Regions from separate parts of the Extibacter sp. GGCC_0201 genome, predicted to be linked through region 1. Evidence: predicted binding sites of a transcription regulator. Region 1 holds the regulator's gene; each other region holds the start of a gene.
The links. The regulator Rex, encoded in region 1, represses fermentation and respiration genes when NADH is low (regulators of the CRP and FNR family bind a similar motif). The targets are predictions, from matches to a motif close to ATTGTTAANTANTTAACAAT.

Region 1 (4,826 bases):
TGCCAAAATAAAATATAAAATTTACACACTTAACTTGACAAAGTCGACCCCTGTGTTAACAGGGGTCTGACCCCTATGAAATTAATCGGCCAATTCTTCCCATTTTATATACAATTCTTCGAGTTCTGTCTGAATGGAAGCTTTTTCTGCTGCCAGTTCCTGGCAGCGTACCGAATTGGTGTATACCTCTTCTTGTGTCATGAGCGTGTCTATCTCGGCGTCCCGTCCTTCCAGACTGCTGATGCGTTCCTCGGTCTTCTTGAGGTCATTCTGGCGTTTGCGCTCTTTTGCCTGGGCTTCTTTCTGCTCCTGCCAGCTCAGTTTAGATTCGGACACCTCTTCCGGTGCTGCCGATGGATCATCCGACTGCCCGGTTCTTGCATATACCGCGGTCAGTTCCTCTTTCTTCTCCAGATAATAATCATAATTGCCTATATAGTTGACGAAAGTCTGGTTGACCAGATCCAGAATCCTGGTGGCAGTCTCGTTGATGAAGTAACGGTCGTGTGACACATACAGCACAGTGCCGGTGTAATCGTTCAGAGCCTTTTCCAGGATTTCCTTGGAAGTGATGTCCAGATGGTTGGTCGGCTCGTCAAGGATGAGGAAATTCGCTTCCGAGAGCATGAGCTTGGCAAGCGATACGCGCCCCCTCTCACCGCCGCTCAGGTCGCCGATCAGCTTGAACACGTCGTCACCTGTGAACAGGAATGCTGCCAGCATATTGCGTATCTGCGTATTGGTGAGTTTCGGATAATCGTCGGAGATCTCAGCAAAAATGGTCTTCTCCATATGAAGCACATGGTGCTCCTGGTCATAATAGCCAATCTGTACATTCGTTCCAAGCGTAAAGGTTCCGCTGTCCGCGCCAATTACGTTGTTAAGTATCTTAAGCAGCGTCGTCTTGCCTGTACCATTATCACCTATGACAGCGACATGCTCCCCGCGCTTGATATCAAAGCTTATGTCGGAAAAAAGGTGCTGGGGAGGGAAAGATTTGCTCAGATGCTCAACGCTCAGCACGTCATTTCCGCTCACGCAGGAAGGCTCGAGGGAAAGATGTATCTCTGTGACGGCCTCCTGAGGCTTTTCCGCCGGCTGCATCTTGGCAAGCATCTTTTCCCTGCTTTCTGCCCGTTTGATGGATTTTTCCCGGTTGAAAGAGCGCAGCTTCTCGATGACCGCCTCCTGGTGCTTGATTTCCTGCTGCTGGTTCAGGTACTCTTTCAGCTTCGCGTCACGAATCATCTTCTTCTTTTCGGCATACTGGCTGTAATTGCCAAGGAAGACGGACAACGTCCCCAGTTCAATCTCAAGGACCTTCGTGACGACCCTGTTCAGGAAATACCGGTCATGGGAGACGATGAGTACCGCACCCTGGTAGTTTAAAAGATATGTTTCCAGCCACGCGATGGAATTGAGGTCAAGATGATTGGTAGGCTCATCCAGAAGAAGGATGTCGGGCTTCGTCAGCAGGAGCTTGCCAAGAGAAACCCTCGTTTTCTGCCCTCCGGATAGTGTGTCGACCTTTTTTGCAAAATCCGTCTCGTCAAATCCAAGCCCTTTGAGGACCCCGGTTATCTCGCTTTCGTAGGCATAGCCGTTGGCGCGCTCGAAGACGGCGGTGAGACGGTTATATGTATCCAGGCGCGCTTTTAAAGCATCTCCTTCGAGATGCTTCAATTCCAGCTCTATCGCGCGTATCTGGCGTTCCGTCTCTATGACGTCCGCCTTGGCTGTCTTTACTTCTTCGTAGATAGTGCTGCCGCCCGACATATCCTGATGCTGCGCGAGATAGCCGATCGTCCTGCCTTTCGTGAGGATGACGTCCCCGGAATCCGCCGGAAGTTCCCCCACTATCATCTTCAGTATGGTGGATTTCCCTGCGCCGTTCGGTCCCACGAGGGCGGCTTTTTCATAGTCCTCTATATGAAAAGAAGCGTCTTTTACGATGACATCTTCTCCAAATGCTTTATTCATTCCATGGCATGCTAGTATCATAACGTCCTCCTGCATCGTCCTGCATTGCTTTAAAAGCAGGCTCTGCTAACATTCATTATATCGAAAATAGGACAAAATACAACTAAAAGTTTGACTTTGAAGTGACAATTCTATATAATATTTTTTAGAACGTAACAGGAAGGTGAGTGGGCTAGTGGAAGAAAGAGAAATCTCTCAGGCAGTGATTCGGAGGCTGCCAAGATATTACAGATATTTGGGGGAACTGCTGGAAAACGGAGTTGAAAGAATATCATCCAATGATTTGAGCAAGAGAATGAAAGTTACAGCATCCCAGATTCGTCAGGACCTCAACAATTTTGGCGGGTTCGGACAACAGGGATATGGCTATAATGTAAAGTATCTATATACAGAAATCGGCAAGATTCTCGGCCTGGAAGAAAATCACAATATCGTCATCATCGGAGCCGGTAATCTGGGACAGGCGCTTGCGAATTACGCTGCATTCGAAAAACGGGGCTTTATCTTAAAAGGAATCTTTGATGTGAATCCCAGGTTAAACGGAGTATCAATCAGAGGCGTGCCGATTCGTATGATGGATGAGCTGAAAGATTTTGTCCAGAATAACAATGTCGAGATTGCCGTATTGACCATCCCGAAAGACAAGGCGATTGAAGTCGCGAATCTCCTGGTAGATAATGGGGTAAGGGCAATCTGGAATTTTGCACATACGGATCTGAACCTGCCGGACCATATTATCGTCGAAAATGTTCACCTTATCGAGAGTCTTATGAGGCTCTCCTATAACATAGGCCGTTATAACGAAGAACATAGCGATAAAAAATAAAGAAGTATAAAAACGTGTAATGATGGGCATGTGCAGAACAGGCTTGTCTTTACACGTTCTTTTATATACCGGAACTTTTCGCAGGCTAGAAAAGACCGGCAAAATAACAGGAGGTGAGAGGTATGAAATATCTGCTGAATGCATCCCAGATGAAGCGCGCAGATCAATATACGATTGAGCAGCTTCAGATTCCTCCATCAGATCTGATGGAACGTGCCGCGGCGGCATGCGTGGCCTACATGGAAGACAGCAGGTTGGACCTGTCGGAGGCATGTGTCGTATGCGGAACCGGCAATAACGGAGGAGACGGCTTTGCTATCGCAAGGATGCTTACGGAAAAAGGGCATACGGTCACAGCTGTCCTCGCAGGGGACGAAGGACAGTGTTCCCGGGAGACGAAGGAACAGATAAAGCGTCTGCGGCAGACGGGAACTGAGATTGCCACAGATTATGCAGAAGGCCGGTACAGCATCATCGTGGACGCATTGTTTGGCGTCGGACTAAACCGTACTCTCGAAGGGAGGTACAGGGAACTTGTTGAAGCCATGAACCGCTCAGAGGGATACCGGCTGGCGGTAGACATTCCGTCCGGCGTGTGTGCGGACAACGGCTCTGTCATGGGGACGGCTTTTAGGGCCGACGCTACAGTGACGTTCCAGGAGAGGAAGCTTGGACTTGAATTATATCCGGGAAAGGAATACGCGGGGCAAGTAGTGACTGCAGATATCGGTATAGATGCATCAGAGGTCAAAAAAGAGAGCGGTACGGCCTTTACATATGAAGAAAGCGATTACAAGCGCCTCCTTCCTAAGCGCAGGGCCGATTCCAACAAGGGGACATATGGGAAGGTGCTGATCATCGCAGGGAGCAAGGGCATGTCCGGGGCCGCTTTCCTGAACGCCAAGGCGGCCTATACAGTGGGAGCCGGACTGGTACAGATATATACGTCGGAGGATAACCGCGTCATACTGCAGACGCTTCTGCCGGAAGCGGTTATCAAGACATATGACTTTTACGATGAAGTCGAACTGCTCAAGCTGCTGAACCGGGCAGATGTAGTGAGCGTAGGTTCTGGAATCGGGACGAGTGACAAGTCGAGGAAGATACTCAGGACAGTGATGGAAAATGTAGAAGTGCCATGCGTGATAGATGCAGACGGGCTGAATCTGATTGCAGACCACAAGAAATATCTTGACCGGCTGCGCCATGAGAACTTTATCTTTACGCCGCATATGAAAGAAATGTCCCGTATGACAGGGAAGGACATCCCGGAGCTCAGATCACAGAGAATGCAGATTCTGCGGGACTTTGCAGAAGAGTACAGCGTCACCTGCGTGCTGAAAGACGCACGGACAGTCACCATGTCGGCGGGCAGGCAGCCGTACGTGAACCTGTCAGGCAATGCATCCATGGCGAAGGCAGGCTCCGGCGATGTGCTCGCAGGTGTGATAGCAGGCCTGCTGTCACAGGGGCTGGGACTCAGAGAAGCAGCGGAGCTTGGAACGTATCTGCACGGCCGGGCAGGGGAACTTGCATGTCTGGATAAAGGATGCTACAGCGTCATGGCATCTGATCTGATCGAGTATGCCGGCCGGGCAATGAAAGAACAGGAGGACAGATAGATGAAAGCATATAACAGAGTGTGTGCCAGGATAGACCTGGATGCGGTGGAATATAATATAGAGATGATGAGACGAAATGTCAGAGAAGGGGTTAAGATGCTCGGTGTCGTGAAGACGGACGGCTATGGACACGGAGCGGTGCAGATAGCAAAAATGCTCTCTCCGAAAGAGTATATGTGGGGATTCGCGGTCGCGACGCTTGACGAAGCTTTAGTACTGCGCCGCGCAGGAATTGAAAAGCCATTGCTCGTACTGGGCTGCATCTTTCCGGATCAACGGGAGGAAATGATAAAACACGACATCCGCATGACATTGTATACGGAAGAAATGGCCCGTGAGGTATCTGAACTTGCGGTCAAAATGGGAAAACAGGCATATATTCATATTAAGCTGGATAC
Region 2 (4,826 bases), on a different contig from region 1:
CATTGGCGAATGCCATGCCTGCCATACAGGAGGCGTTAGCCATCATCTCACGCGCTTTCGGATCATTTGCCCCATTTTCGTATGCAGAAGGCAGATACTCAAATACATTCTTCACTGCTTTCATCGCAAGCCCGTCTGTATAGTCTGTAGCCATGATTGATACATATGCTTCTATCGCATGAGTCATGACATCGATGCCAGAAGCGCTTGTAAGTCCTTTTGGCTGTGTCATCATATTGTCTACATCGACGATAGCCATATTCGGAAGCAGCTCGTAATCAGCTATCGGCCATTTGACGCCTGTGTCTGCATCTGTGATGATTGCAAACGGCGTCACCTCGGAACCTGTTCCTGAAGAGGTCGGAATCGCCACAAAGTATGCCTTTTCACCCATTTTCGGGAAAGTGTACACCCTCTTGCGTATATCCATGAAGTCCATTGCCATGTCTTCAAAGTCAGCTTCCGGATGCTCGTACATCACCCACATGATCTTGGCTGCGTCCATGGCAGAACCTCCGCCAAGAGCGATAATCGTGTCAGGCTCAAACTGCTTCATCTGATCGGTACCCTTCTGTGCACACTGCAGCGTCGGGTCTGGCGCCACTTCATAGAAGCATGTATGCTGGATGCCCATCTCGTCTAACTTCTCTTCAATCGGGGCAACATAGCCGTTCTTATATAAGAAGGAATCCGTTACGATAAATGCTTTTTTCTTCTTCATAACTGTTCCAAGTTCATCAAGTGCTACAGGCATGCAGCCTTTCTTAAAGTATACCTTCTCAGGCGTTCTAAACCAAAGCATGTTTTCTCTCCTCTCAGCAACCGTCTTGATGTTAATCAAATGCTTTACTCCAACGTTTTCTGATACGGAGTTGCCTCCCCAGGAACCGCATCCAAGAGTCAGAGACGGAGCAAGCTTGAAGTTATATAAGTCACCGATTCCGCCATGGGATGAAGGTGTGTTGATAAGTATTCGGCATGTCTTCATAGCTGCCGCGTGTTTTGCAATCTTTTCCTGCTCCGCCGGATGTACGTACAGGGATGCCGTATGTCCGTATCCGCCGTCAGCTACGAGCTGCTCTGCCTTTGCAAGCGCTTCATCATATGTCTTCGCCCTGTACATTCCCAGTACCGGTGAGAGCTTTTCATGGGCAAATTCTTCTGAGATATCCACAGATTCGACTTCGCCTATCAGAATCTTCGTATCCTCCGGAACTTCAACACCGGCGAGCTTAGCAATCTCATAGGCAGACTTTCCGGGAATCTTGTTGTTGAGGGCGCCGTTTATAATAATCGTCTTACGCACCTTGTCGAGCTCCTCGCCCTTCTTCAGGAAATAGCACCCTCTATAGGCGAACTCTTTCTTCACCTCATCATATATGCTGTCAAGAACCGTAACGGTCTGTTCCGAAGCACATATCATACCATTGTCAAATGTCTTGGAATGGATAATAGAACTTACTGCCATCTTGATATCCGCCGTGTCATCTATTATAACAGGAGTATTGCCGGCACCCACGCCAAGCGCCGGTTTTCCGGAAGAGTAGGCCGCCTTTACCATGCCCGGGCCCCCTGTAGCAAGCGTAATATCTGCATCTTTCATAACCATATTCGTAAGTTCAAGAGACGGAACATCAATCCAGCCGATAATACCTTCCGGAGCACCTGCCTTTACTGCCGCGTCCAGCACGACCTTGGCCGCCGCAATTGTACAAGACTTGGCAGATGGATGAGGGCTGATGATGATTGCATTTCTCGTCTTCAGGCAGATAAGCGTCTTAAATATCGCCGTAGACGTAGGGTTCGTCGTCGGGATGACCGCTGCTACAAGGCCAATCGGTTCTGCAATCTTCTTGATTCCAAAAGCGGCATCTTCTTCGATTACCCCGCATGTCTTCGTGTTCTTATATGCATTATAGATATACTCTGCAGCATAATGGTTCTTGATGACCTTATCCTCCACGATACCGCGCCCTGTCTCTTCGACTGCCTGCTTGGCCAGCGGAATTCGCATCTTGTTGGCCGCAAGTGCTGCCTCATAGAATATCTTATCAACCTGTTCTTGTGTGTATGTAGCAAATACTTTCTGAGCATCTCTCATCGCTTTCATTTTAGCTTCGAGAGTCTCTACGCTGTCGACAACTGCTGGTATTGCTTCCTTTTTCTTCGCCATTTTTTATGTTCCTCCCGTAATAGTGTTTATCTTTCTTCAGGGCTTAGTATAGTACCTCGTTAAATATTTGTCAATACTTTTTTGATATTTTTTTAACAATATTTTTTGTAACCCCGTCGGCCAAAAAAAAGCTGCACGACCACAAGTGAAAGTATGTCGTGCCAGCGCCGGTCGCGACAGAAGAACCGAGTGTGGGCATATAAGCCCGGCTAAGCCATCCACCCGGTTCTCCGTACCATACGTATATTACATTGTAATCTTGACTATTGCGGCAGGACAGTTAACTGTTTCTACAGCTTCAATACCGTGCCCAGGTTCCTCTCCAGTGCTGAGTCAAAGATATACTTCGCCATGGCCACGTCACAGACAGACATGCCTATGTTAGAGCATACGATCAGTTCATCCTTCCGTTCTCTGCCTTCTTTGATACCAGCCACAATCTCTCCTGTCTCCGCATATATCTCAGGCAGCCCGTCCGGAAAATATCCCATGCTGTCAAACAGCACATGCTCATCCCGGCTGTCAACGATATACTTGTCGGCATTCCTCTGGATATCCGCCTCCCAGAACGTATTCAGGTCACACGGCAGGATTGTCTGTCCTGCATGTACCCACTCCTTCTTCACGACGGCCATATTCTCTCTTGTGATGATAGTCGCAGAACTCATGACATCACAGTTTTCTGCCACATCCTTGGGTGATGCTGCCATGATCAGCTCGATTCCGTCTACTTCATCCTTTACCTGTTCTACGAGCCGCTCCATAGTCTCTCGTCTCACGTCATAGACATATATTTTTTTCAAGTTTTTCAGCTTATGGACGATATATCTCACATGTCCGATTCCCTGAACGCCACACCCGAACATGCCGAACGTCTCAGCATCGGGGTGGAGTGCCGCAGCAGCAATCGAAGTAACTGCCGGAGTACGCATCGCTGTGAGCCATGCCCCGTCCATGATGACCATCGGGAACCCTGTCAGTATTTCATTGAGAATCATAAGCCCTGATGTCTGTGGGAGCCCATATTCTTTCGGATTCCTAGGATAACACTCTATCCATTTCTCTCCACACGCCATCTGTCCCGGTACATAGGCAGGCATTGCATGATAGAACACGTCATCATACGGGTGGATTCCAATCTTTGCCGGCATCTCATACTCTTTCCTGCCGTGGGCATCCAGCGTCTTTTCTATAATTTCGAGCGTCTGCTTCACATCCGGGCCTGCCTCGATGCACTGGTCCTTCGTCAGATAGAGAATCTCGCTTCCTATCTTGATTTTCGATTCGATTTTGTCCTTTTCCTTCTTCAGCATTTCATCCAGGTTCATAGTAGTTCCTCCTTTACAAGTTTTCAGTGAACAGTGTCATACCAATTATTAATCGCGATTAATTTTGGGCAGAATGATTACTTTACAAACCGGAAAACAATCTCTTCCAGACATTTCATAAACTCCTCAGCCTTTCCTGCGGCATCTGGTTCCTGCCCCTGCTGTCTGGCGTCCAGCAAATCCTTCAGATAACCTTTATACAGATGGATGCTCGCGCTGTTCAACAGCCTGGCGTCTTCGGCACTCAACCTATGATCCCTGACGCAGTTCTCAATCATCAGGTAATCCCGGTGGCTGAAATCACCATTAACAAATATAGCCTCCTTCCCCTTTTCAATCATGCCTATCTCTTCTGGGAATATCTCATAATATTCCCTCATTATCTGATCCAGCCTGCCGCTGTATTTACCAAAAAACAGATTGTCAAATATCTCAGGCTTTTCAAAGGAAGATTCGGCAAAGCACCTCCACACCGCAAAATGCAGCTTCAGGCTGTCTTCTATCCGGTCAAAGCACCCTGCAACTTCCCTGAGGTATCCGCTTAAGAACTGAAGTGACGCATACAGCACAAGCTCGTCAAGCCCCGTAAAATACCGATAGATGTTGGCAGGATTGCAGTCCATCATCTTTCCCAGACGCCGGATGCTCAATGCCTGGATCCCTTCCTTCGAAAGAACCTCATATGTAGCCTTAATAAACTGTTCTCTGGAAATATTCTCTTTCATACCCGCTCCGCAATCAATTATGTTGGCTCCATTATAGGCTTACACATTCATGAAGTCAAGATATATGCCCCAAATTACTTTGTCTATCTTCTGTCATTCGCCACGTTATGCCAGATATTGAAAACGGGGTCAGGCCCCTATGGAATATCCATAGGGGCCTGACCCCGTTTTCGTACATCTATTAAGCTATTCTATTATACAAGCTCAAGAAGAACTTCCATAGCCGCATCACCTTTACGCTGTCCAATCTTGACGATTCTCGTGTAACCGCCGTTACGTCCAACATATTTCGGTGCAATCTCATCAAACATCTTAGCGACAAGGTCGACTTCTTTCGTATTCTTCTTTCTTCCTGCCTGTGCGGCCGGAACTTCTTTTACAGGATACAGGACCTTCAGCATTTCACGTCTTGCGTGAAGCCTGCTTGGCATATCCTTCTTAATCTTCTTTTCAACTTCGTCGTAAACAGTAACTTTCTTTCCGTCTACTACTTCTTTCACTCTCTTGCCGTCCTTGTCCTTGCGGGCAACTTTGGCTTTGACAGTTACTTCTTCGAAGTTATCCTTTTCCTTTACAGCCATAGCGATAAGGCCTTCTGCC
Region 3 (4,826 bases), on a different contig from region 1:
GGATAACCATAGTCCGCCATCTGACGGTATGCATAGCTCCTTGCGCAGACCGCCTGGACCTTCAGCGCTTCCAGCTCATAGGAAGCCGGCATCTCGCTCGGCACGACCCCGCACAGATATGTCTCCACAGGCAGTTCATTGATGATGACGATACCTTCCGCCGTAGTCCGAAGTTCTATGATTCCGCTGTAGGAAGGCGTCCCATATCCTCTCTTGATACTGGACAGCGTGACTTTCCCTTCTTTTGCCTGTATCCGGATATTCCCCTTCCCGAACCTGGCATCATCCGGTGCTATCGTCAGGCTGTCTGATTTGTCCCAGTCTTCTTTTTCTTCCCCGCATGTGAGCGTCAGCCCTTTTTCGGACGATATGGTGACACTTGGATGTACGATGTTGCTGTATCCGTTGTCCATGATGAGGACACGGATATCCGGGTTGTCTATAGCTGTGTTCTTTTCCTCCGGTCCGCCTTCTGCTTCGCCGGTCCCTTTTTCTGTTCCCGTCCTGCCCAGTCCTTTTATCCTGCCCGTGCCCTTAAGTGCCGACACAAGGCCGACTATGATAAACAGGGTGACGAGAATCGCCATCCCATAATATAGATATTTTTCTTTTTTTCTTCGTCTCACACTATGTACCTCTTGTCCACCGGTTTTTTCTATATTTATGTCAGCATCCATAAAATAGACCGGAATGCCATAAAAATCATCTTCTGAAATATGAAACCGAGTGCGCATCCTCCCGGAGGGTTTTTGTATCATAGGGAACGAAGTTTCCTATGATATTATAAAAAGACAGCCGTATGATATACGACTGCCCTTTATCTTTAGTAAGATCCCCAAAATGCCGGTTCCTGTATTTTGACTCCTAGCCGCAGCCAGGTGGGTGTCCGCATCTGCTTTTCTGCCTTCCCCTGCGAAATCGGGGGCCTGACATATTACAGAGATATAAGAGTCCCGTTTAAAGTTTTGTAGGTTCAAAATAACAGGAGTTGTCGTGCATCCCAGGTTTTCCTAAAATCATTATACTCTATTATCTCTCGTTTTTCAACAAAAATGTGCCGGCTGTGACAGCTGGCACATTTTTACAGCTTTATTAAGCTGATTATGCTAATTCTTCTACCAGTTTGTTGAGTGCAGCGAGCGCCTCATCCGGCAGCTTATCATAACCGTCTTTTGCGGTAGCGAACTTCTCTACTGCGTTGACACGGTTCATCATTGCATTCTTGAGCTGCGCTTTATAGTCTGCGTCATCCAGGTTAGGAACAAATCCTTCCCACTCCATGATTTCGATATCTTCAAATGGTCCCCACTGCTTGAAGTCAGCTTTTCTCTCCACGATTGCTTCCAGGATGCCGAGCGTATCTTTCGGCTGAACCTTCTTGCCCATAAAATCGCCGGTGTTGACGATATAGCAGTCTACGTCCTTCTCTTCTACAAGCTTTTTGAACTTCTCGTAGTCATTGACAAGAGGATATGTTCTGAATGGGTTAGCGTAAGGAACGATACGGAGCGCATTCAGATCCGTTCCTGCGGCAACACGTTCTGCGGTAGATGTCTTTGTCGCAAGCGTCGCTCCCATGACAGATGCAAGCGCGGAACCTTTCAGCTTGACTACCGGCGGAATCGTCGGGTCTTTCATAATCCAGAAGATAGCATTTACAGGTGCATCTATCTTATCCACACGGTTTGGTGACCATAATTTAGACTTGATGGCACGTCCATTGCCGTTTCTGATATCTTCCGTCACTAACTGAATCTTCCCGTCCTCATCCAGCGTCGCGGAACAGTTCTGGGCAGATAATAAGTACTTGTTGTCATCGCAGCCCGTTGGGTAGTCCGCCGTCTTGTCAAAGTATGTCGGCTCTAACGCTACGGAAGCACAAGTGTCTGTATTGATGATGAACGCGTCGTCATGGAGAACCGTAATCGGATACTTGCCGTCGTGTTTTGCATGTGTGAGCGTAGACTTGCCTGATCCGGAAAGTCCGAATACAGATGCAACATATTTGGAACCGTCAGGAAGCGTATACTCTTTCTGTCCGCCATGGCAGGAAGCATAGCCATTTCTGTTGGCAATCGCCCATGCCATCGTAAGCGTGCCTTTCTTGTGCTCGCCGAAGTATCTCATACCGAGGATACATGCACAGTTCTCAGCAGTATCAAAATAGCAGAGCGTAAGAGGATCGCTCAGGCAGCTGTAATCAACATCCGGGCGGTCCTGTGGAAACCACTGCGGGTCGGAGAAAATATAGATATCTGGCTCTTTGCCGTCGCCTACCGGTTTGGAATTCTTGTACATCTTGACATATTCGTCAGCCATATACTGGAAGTTCAGCATCCAGTTGTACATGATGTTCTCTTCTCCCTCTGGAATAAGAAGATGTGCCTTCACCATGAATTCTGTATCAAGACCAACATATACGGTTGCATGGTACATCGTCTTCCAGCGTGATTCATATACCGCATCCATCGTCACCTTGTCAAGCTTGGCTGCATCTACTCCTGGTTCTCCTTTGATGCGTCGTGCGCCTGCATAGCGGCCTGTCACTGCGCCGTCGTTGAATAACAATACTCTGGCATCGCTGTCAAGACCAAATTCTTCTCCCCTATATACGGGCATATCTGTAACAATCGTTCCCGGTGAGTTCTTAGCCAGGTTGTATGCCTCTTTTAATGTGTTAACCGGAACAACATTATTTCCATAAAATGCTGCTTCAATGATAGAGCGGGTTTTGGAAAAACCAGTTTTCCCGGCACCAATTTCACTAATCGGATAATATGCTTTTGTTGCCATGTCTCTTTTCCTCCTTAAAATTCCAAATTTGATTCATTATCTCATTTTTCAGAAGAAAAGTCAAGACTTTAACAATGTTTTCACGAAAGTTTATGTTTTTTATCATTCATTTATCTCATAATTGTTGTATGTATTGTATGAATAATTACAAAAAATGCAGGATTCGATTTCTAATCCTGCATTTTCTCTTTCTACACTCCAAAATATTTCTTATTGCACTTGCGCACGGCCACAAAAAACCAGATGAGCGCCAACCAGACGAGCGCGAACATTATGAGGAACAAAACACCTATGCCGCCCATGTAAGTATTGTATAAGTCCAGCCCGCCGTATGCGGTTACGATAATCCCGAGTGTCAGGAGCGGAGGGGACATCTCTCTGCAGTAGGCATCCACATCCTTGCATTTTTTGTATCTCGCATCCTTCGGCAGCAGAATCGTCGTATTGATCTCCTTCTTCGTCTTCATCATAAAGTACGCATACAGACAATATAGTCCACATCCAAGTCCAAATATTCCAAATATTCCATTCAGCATCTGTCACACCTCAATTATCGTATATTTAATATCTCTTTTACCGTATCTTCCATCTTATCCGCGTCACACTCCGTCCTGTGGAGCACATCTGCATGGAGAATATCTGCAATTGCCCGGGGCATCTCCACCCCTGACACTTCTTCCAGCTTGTCCAGCAGGAGGAAATCCTCTTCTGCTTCATACGTGCTGTCGATGGATGTCATGACGCTCTTAACGAACTTATAAGGGCTGGCCGTTGAGACCACGAGGCACTTGCTGCCATCTCCTGACGTCTTCCTGTACTCGTCACATACATATGAGGCTACGGCCGTATGCGTGTCCAGTACATATCCGGTGGATTCATAGATGCGTCTGATCTGATCTGCCGTCTGTGCTTCTGTCGCGTATCCGGCCTCAAAATCTTTCAATCTATCCCTCATCTCTTCCGTAAGCGCATAACTTCCACCGTCCCTCAGTTCTTCCATGAATCTGGAAGTCTGACCGGAATCCTCACCGGTTACAAGGTAGATGAGGCGCTCCAGGTTGCTGGAAATCAGAATATCCATGGACGGGGATGTCGTGAGCACGAATGCCCTGTTCCTGTCGTACGTTCCCGTGCGGAAGAAGTCGAACAGTACCTTATTTTCATTTGAAGCGCAGATAAGCCTGCCAATCGGCACGCCCATCTGCTTCGCATAATACGCTGCCAGTATGTTGCCGAAATTGCCGGTCGGAACGACTACATTCATCTTCTCGCCCGCGGACAGTTCCTCTTCCCCGAACAGCTTCGCATATGCATAGACGTAATATACGACCTGGGGGACAAGCCGGCCGATGTTGATGGAATTGGCCGATGAGAACTGGTATCCGTTATCTGCCAGCTTATCTGCCAGCTCCGCATTTTCAAACATCGCTTTCACGCCGCTCTGGGCATGGTCAAAGTTCCCGTGTATCGCCACCACGTCTACATTATTTCCCTTCTGCGTGACCATCTGAAGCTCCTGGACCTTGCTCACGCCGTTCTTTGGGTAGAACACGATGATTCTCGTACCGTCCACATCCGCAAAGCCAGCCATAGCCGCTTTCCCTGTATCACCTGACGTAGCCGCCAGTATAACAATTTCATTCTCCACATGATTCTTCTTTGCTGATGTCGTCATAAGGTATGGAAGTATGGACAGGGCCATATCCTTGAATGCAATCGTAGAGCCGTGAAACAGTTCCAGATAATACGTATCACCCACTTTTGCAAGCGGAGCAATCTCCTCCGTGTCGAACTTGCTGTCATATGCCCTGCTGATACAGGTCTTAAGCTCCTCTTCCGTGAAATCGGTCAGGAACAGCTTCATCACCTCATATGCCGTCTCCTGATAGCTCATGCTTTTGAGCCTGTCCATCGGGATGTCCAGCTTTGGGATGCGCTCCGGAACGAACAGCCCGCCGTCCGGCGCAAGACCTTTCAGCACGGCCTCGGATGCTGTAGCCTTCAAGTTGGAATTTCTTGTGCTCTTATAATGT
Region 4 (4,826 bases), on a different contig from region 1:
GACTTTACCGACTCGGCTCCTTTTTTGTCGCCTTCCTTGGTAGACTGCTTTTTGAAAAATGCTTCCGTCTCCTGCATAATCGTATCCAGAAGGCTCTCATCATCCACATCCGCAACGACAACCATGTCATTTGCCGACGCGCTCTCCAGTTCTTCCGTACTCAGTCCGCTCTGTCTGTATATATCTTTATTGGCGGGTGTCGCCATCATGATCGATACCTTCTTCACACCTTTGATTGTTGAAATCTGGTTCGTCAAAAGCATGAGAACAACGGAATCATGATAGCTTCCCTTCTTCACAATTGTCTTTAACATACGTTCTCCTTCCCCTATTCGGCAAATCTGTTTTTGTGGTCGTATCTGTCGTAATGTACATCCTCACTTACGAGATAGTTATAGATCTCATCTACAATCTCCACGCCGCCTGTTTCATATGCCTTATCACGTCGCATGACCGCACGTTCTCCCGGATAGTATACCTTTCCGTACCCTTCGGCCGCGGGCATCTCTCCCAGCTCATCGAGCACCTGGGACATAGACTTCTTAAACGCATCCAGACCGACGAACCTTGACGGATCCATGACGATGAACATCTGTCCCAGATCTCTTCCCTTGGAAAGGTCATGGTACATGGAACTTACATGTTTACCGAACGGAACGCCGAGCAATACTCCTGCAAATACGTCTACCATCATCATAAGCCCGTATCCTTTTGCGCCGGCAATCGGAAGCAGCGCGTTGACAAGTCTTGAATCTGTCACAGGCTGCCCTTTTTCATCCACCGCCCAGGAATCCGGTATCGCCTCATGTCTGGAACGCTTATCCAAAATCTTGCCCCACGCCTGGACCGTCGTCGCCATATCGAATACGACCGTCCTGTCGTCAGCCGTAGGCGCCGCGAACGAGATAGGGTTCGTGCCATAGTAAGGCTCCGTTCCTCCAAACGGCACTGCCATCGGGTCAGACTGGCAGAACGCGATTGCCACAAGATCTTGCTTTGCAGCCATCTCCGTATAATATCCGATGGAACCGCTGTGTGATATGTTGCGGATACCTGTCACGGCGATGCCTGACTTTTTAGCCATCTCTATCGTCTTTTCCATCGCAAGGGTGGAAGCCACATAGCCACAGCCGTTATCCCCTTCATATATCGCAGAGCACGGTCCCGTCTCTTTCCATTCAAACGCGGGGTCTGTCGTAATACCGCCTTTGGCGATTCGCTCGCTGTAATACTCCACCCGGACAGCGCCATGGGAATGGTATCCCCTTTCATCCGACCACGTGAGTATCTCCGCCGTCATATCGGCATGTTCTTCACTTAAGCCCGCTTTTATCAGCTTATTTTTCATCAGGTTTTTTAATTCATCCCGAGATAGTTTCATATTTTCTGCTCCTCTTTGCTATTTTTCTTTCCCCGGTTTATAATACCACGTCTCTGTTACAGTCTTTGGAGTAGATGTAAGCGAAGTCTTCCTCGCGGCCTACTGCGTAACAAGCCTGTGGGCAGTACGCATCCAGGAACATATAGTCGCCTGCTTTGACCGGGACCCATTCGTCATCTACACGATACATGCCCTTGCCCTGCAGGAAATACATTCCGTGCTCCTGTACATGCGTCTCGATATAGCCATGTGACGCGCCAAGCTTAAATTTGAGGATGTGCATGTTCATATCAAATCCAAAGTCGCCTGCAGCCGGAAGGAAATCTTTGATATGGCAGTTCTCCATCCCCTCATATTCAATCCATGGCAGATCGTTCGCATTGCCTACAACCGTGTATGCACTGTAGCCTTCCACTCTTTCGTATCTGCGTTTGTATACAAAAAGCTTAGCCTCTTCTTTGCCCTTGTTCTCAAAAGATACTACGTTGCTTTCCGGTGAGAAGATATATCCGCCTTCTGTGAGCACTTCTTCTTTATCCGCATTTTTAACCGTAACTTCGCCTGATATCACATACAGGAATGTCTCCAGCCCTTCTCCGCCGATTCCGCTGTTCTTGCCGCCTTCCCTTGCCGTTACGAGATAATCGGCAAAAGACGCTCCCATCGCCGGCGAGCCAAGGATTGTCACGTCACAGTTCTCGTAGCCCGGAATGCTGTTCTTCACAAGTCCGTCTGGCTCGAGAAGCACATAATTCTCTTTCTTGATTACGGAACGTGTCATCAAAAGCTCCTCGCGGTACCCTACCTGATCGTTTAAATAACTCATTTTTAATTCCTCTCTTTCTTTACTTATAATTTACTCTAGTGGTCAACCAGTTTTTATACCATAATTATGACAACTGCCATACGATTTTTCAATGATTATTATTGAGAAAACCGAACAGAATTTTTATCAACTTTATACCCCATTGTCATTTTTTTCACATGTCTGCCCATATCGGTTTTATGTTATAATATCTTTATTGCAGCGACTGCCGGCATGCCTTTTTTACCAGGATATCATTTTGTAGATATTTATCCGCAGCAGACAAAAATATATGCACCTCGCTGCACGTTATTTATGTTATCTATATGCTTTATCCATATGGCCCGCTAAAATGGGGATTGAAAGGAGACTTACAATATGCTAGAGAAGAAAGTTATAGAAATAAGCAATACATTATACCAGAAACATGCCACCATATATGCAGACAGCGGTGCCGCACCCAGAGCCTGTATCCTGTATTTCCACGGAGGCGGCCTTCTGTACGGGGAAAGGGATGACCTTCCCAGGCTCCATATCGACACGCTGACAGGCGCAGGATATATCATCATCTCATATGACTATCCCCTTGCGCCGGCGGCAAAGCTGAATACGATACTGGATGACGTCTCTTCTTCCATCTCACACTATGTGGAATACTCTGATATGTACTGTGGCTGTGAGCTTCCTTTCTTCCTCTGGGGGCGTTCCGCTGGCGCATATCTCTGTCTTCTGGCCGCCGCTCAGGGTGACCTCCCCACCGCCCCGAAGGGTATCCTTTCCTACTACGGATACGGCTTTCTCTGCGACGGCTGGTTCGAGACCCCGAGCAGCTTCTATTGCTCTCTCCCTCCGGTGGAAGCCTCCTGTCTGGACAGCGCCGGTACAGAGCTTCGGTCTTCTGGAAGTCTGGACACACATTACAGCATCTATGTCTATGCAAGGCAGACCGGGCGGTGGCGGTCGCTGCTGTACGAAGGGCGCGAGAAATACTTCTATCTGGACTATACCCTGCGTACATGCACCTCTCTGCCATGTCCGCTGTTCTGTGCACACAGCACGAACGATCCGGATGTACCGTACGAAGAATTCCTGGCGCTAACAGGCCGCTATGCCGCAAAACAGTTTATCGCAGCAGGCAGCACCCACGATTTCGACCGGGTCGAGGAGGACCCGTTTACGGGAAGCCTTCTCGAAGAGACGCTGAAGTTCCTCGACGAAGCCAGAAGGATGTAAAGCGGAAGCAGGCGCGAGGGTGTTATCTCACATAACATCCTCGCGCCTGCTTCCGGCTCTTCTTGCAGCTACGGATACCCGGCGAACGGAGCGCTTTGACACGACCATATACATCCGTTCCCTTCTCCGTACGCTGCCATTAAATTCTTAACTTATTCCCCGAATATTGTCCCTTTGCGGAATGGTGCCGAGCTCTTCATCGTCTTCATCAGGAAGTAGTAGACAAGCCCTGTCGGTATGAGGCTTATGTACCATGACAGTTCCACGATGAGCAGGGAGCAGAGGGAGCCCACGACTATCGCGATGATGGCCGCCCAGTTGACGCCTTTGTATATGCCCTGCTTGTCATACATGTTGTTGATATCCAGCTTCTTCTTGCGGAGGATATAGTAGTCTACCGCCATGACCGCGAAGATTGGTCCGAGGAACGCGGAGTAGAACTGGGTAAACAGGCTAAGCCCTGCCGCCGACTGATCGGTAACCAGCTTCCATGGCATGCAGCACGCAGAGAGGATACCGACGACGACTGTGGCGTGCGACCATTTCATGTGGAAGGATTCCATCAATACGTAAGACGGCGGCACGATATTGTTCAGTACGTTCGTCGTCACCTGGGCAAATGCGATGAACAGTAGCGTCACGATCGTAAGGAACTTGCTGCCCATCGTCGTAGAGAACACGACGACCGGATCGCTGTTTCCTGTCGCTGCCGTAACAAGCAGCCCTATGAGCCCCATGAACAGCGTTACCGGCAGGATAGCCACCGTGTATATGCTTGCGGTGCGGACAGACTTTACATTTTCCTTCAGGTTACGTGAATAGTCTGATGCGTTGATAATCATGGTCGAATAGATGCCAAGGAAGGATGTGGTCGCTGCCCAGAACGGCATGCCCCACGTTCCCTTTATTCCTGAGAACACGTCATCGATCTCTGTGGCAAACTGCGTCTTCACCACGTACAGCATGTAAGCCAGGATTGCAATGATAAAGACACAGGATATGTTCTCAAGCCATTTGATACCCTCAAAACCTTTGATTGCGAGCGCTACCTGCAGGAGCGTAAACAATGCATAGACGACCGGCAGATTGTCAAATCCGAACAAGATCTTGAAACAGCTGTTGATGGCACCGGCTCCTACCCAGCTCTGGAATCCGAACCAGATAATCGCAGGCACGCCTCTGAGCAGTCCAGGTATCTTGACGCCAGCTGTTCCAAAGCTGCTTCTGAGCTGTACCGTATAAGGTATCCCATACTTATGTCCGCAGTTGCCGATTACAACGAGTGCAATGGCGATGACGAGGCATCCTATGATCATGGCGAGAATCGCCTGCCCTACTGTCAGTACCCCAATCAGTCCCGCACCCATGGAGAACGTACCGATAGATACGCACCCTCCCATAAAGCTT

Region 2: adhE (bifunctional acetaldehyde-CoA/alcohol dehydrogenase) is a predicted target of Rex. The motif match lies at 2,254-2,273, and genes of this name have one in related genera.
Region 3: HJV72_RS17695 (phosphoenolpyruvate carboxykinase (ATP)) is a predicted target of Rex. The motif match lies at 2,850-2,869, and genes of this name have one in related genera.
Region 4: allE ((S)-ureidoglycine aminohydrolase) is a predicted target of Rex. The motif match lies at 2,349-2,368, and genes of this name have one in related genera.

Annotation. Positions count from the first base shown of each region.
Region 1 covers NZ_JABFCH010000019.1:10-4,835, forward strand. Annotated here, with positions in the region: gene HJV72_RS12850 (ABC-F family ATP-binding cassette domain-containing protein) at 82-2,001, opposite strand; gene HJV72_RS12855 (redox-sensing transcriptional repressor Rex) at 2,156-2,806, shown strand; gene HJV72_RS12860 (NAD(P)H-hydrate dehydratase) at 2,929-4,428, shown strand; gene alr (alanine racemase) at 4,429-4,826, shown strand, end outside.
Region 2 covers NZ_JABFCH010000020.1:20,810-25,635, reverse strand. Annotated here, with positions in the region: gene adhE (bifunctional acetaldehyde-CoA/alcohol dehydrogenase) at 1-2,173, opposite strand, end outside; gene HJV72_RS13425 (ornithine cyclodeaminase family protein) at 2,464-3,501, opposite strand; gene HJV72_RS13420 (TetR/AcrR family transcriptional regulator) at 3,579-4,226, opposite strand; gene HJV72_RS13415 (bL17 family ribosomal protein) at 4,421-4,826, opposite strand, start outside.
Region 3 covers NZ_JABFCH010000036.1:6,427-11,252, reverse strand. Annotated here, with positions in the region: gene HJV72_RS17705 (SpoIID/LytB domain-containing protein) at 1-626, opposite strand, end outside; RNA gene ssrS (6S RNA) at 829-1,010, opposite strand; gene HJV72_RS17695 (phosphoenolpyruvate carboxykinase (ATP)) at 1,102-2,793, opposite strand; gene HJV72_RS17690 (hypothetical protein) at 2,985-3,329, opposite strand; gene thrC (threonine synthase) at 3,344-4,826, opposite strand, start outside.
Region 4 covers NZ_JABFCH010000001.1:92,195-97,020, reverse strand. Annotated here, with positions in the region: gene fdrA (DUF1116 domain-containing protein) at 1-314, opposite strand, end outside; gene allD (ureidoglycolate dehydrogenase) at 329-1,381, opposite strand; gene allE ((S)-ureidoglycine aminohydrolase) at 1,419-2,207, opposite strand; gene HJV72_RS00440 (alpha/beta hydrolase) at 2,565-3,419, shown strand; gene HJV72_RS00435 (NCS1 family transporter) at 3,572-4,826, opposite strand, start outside.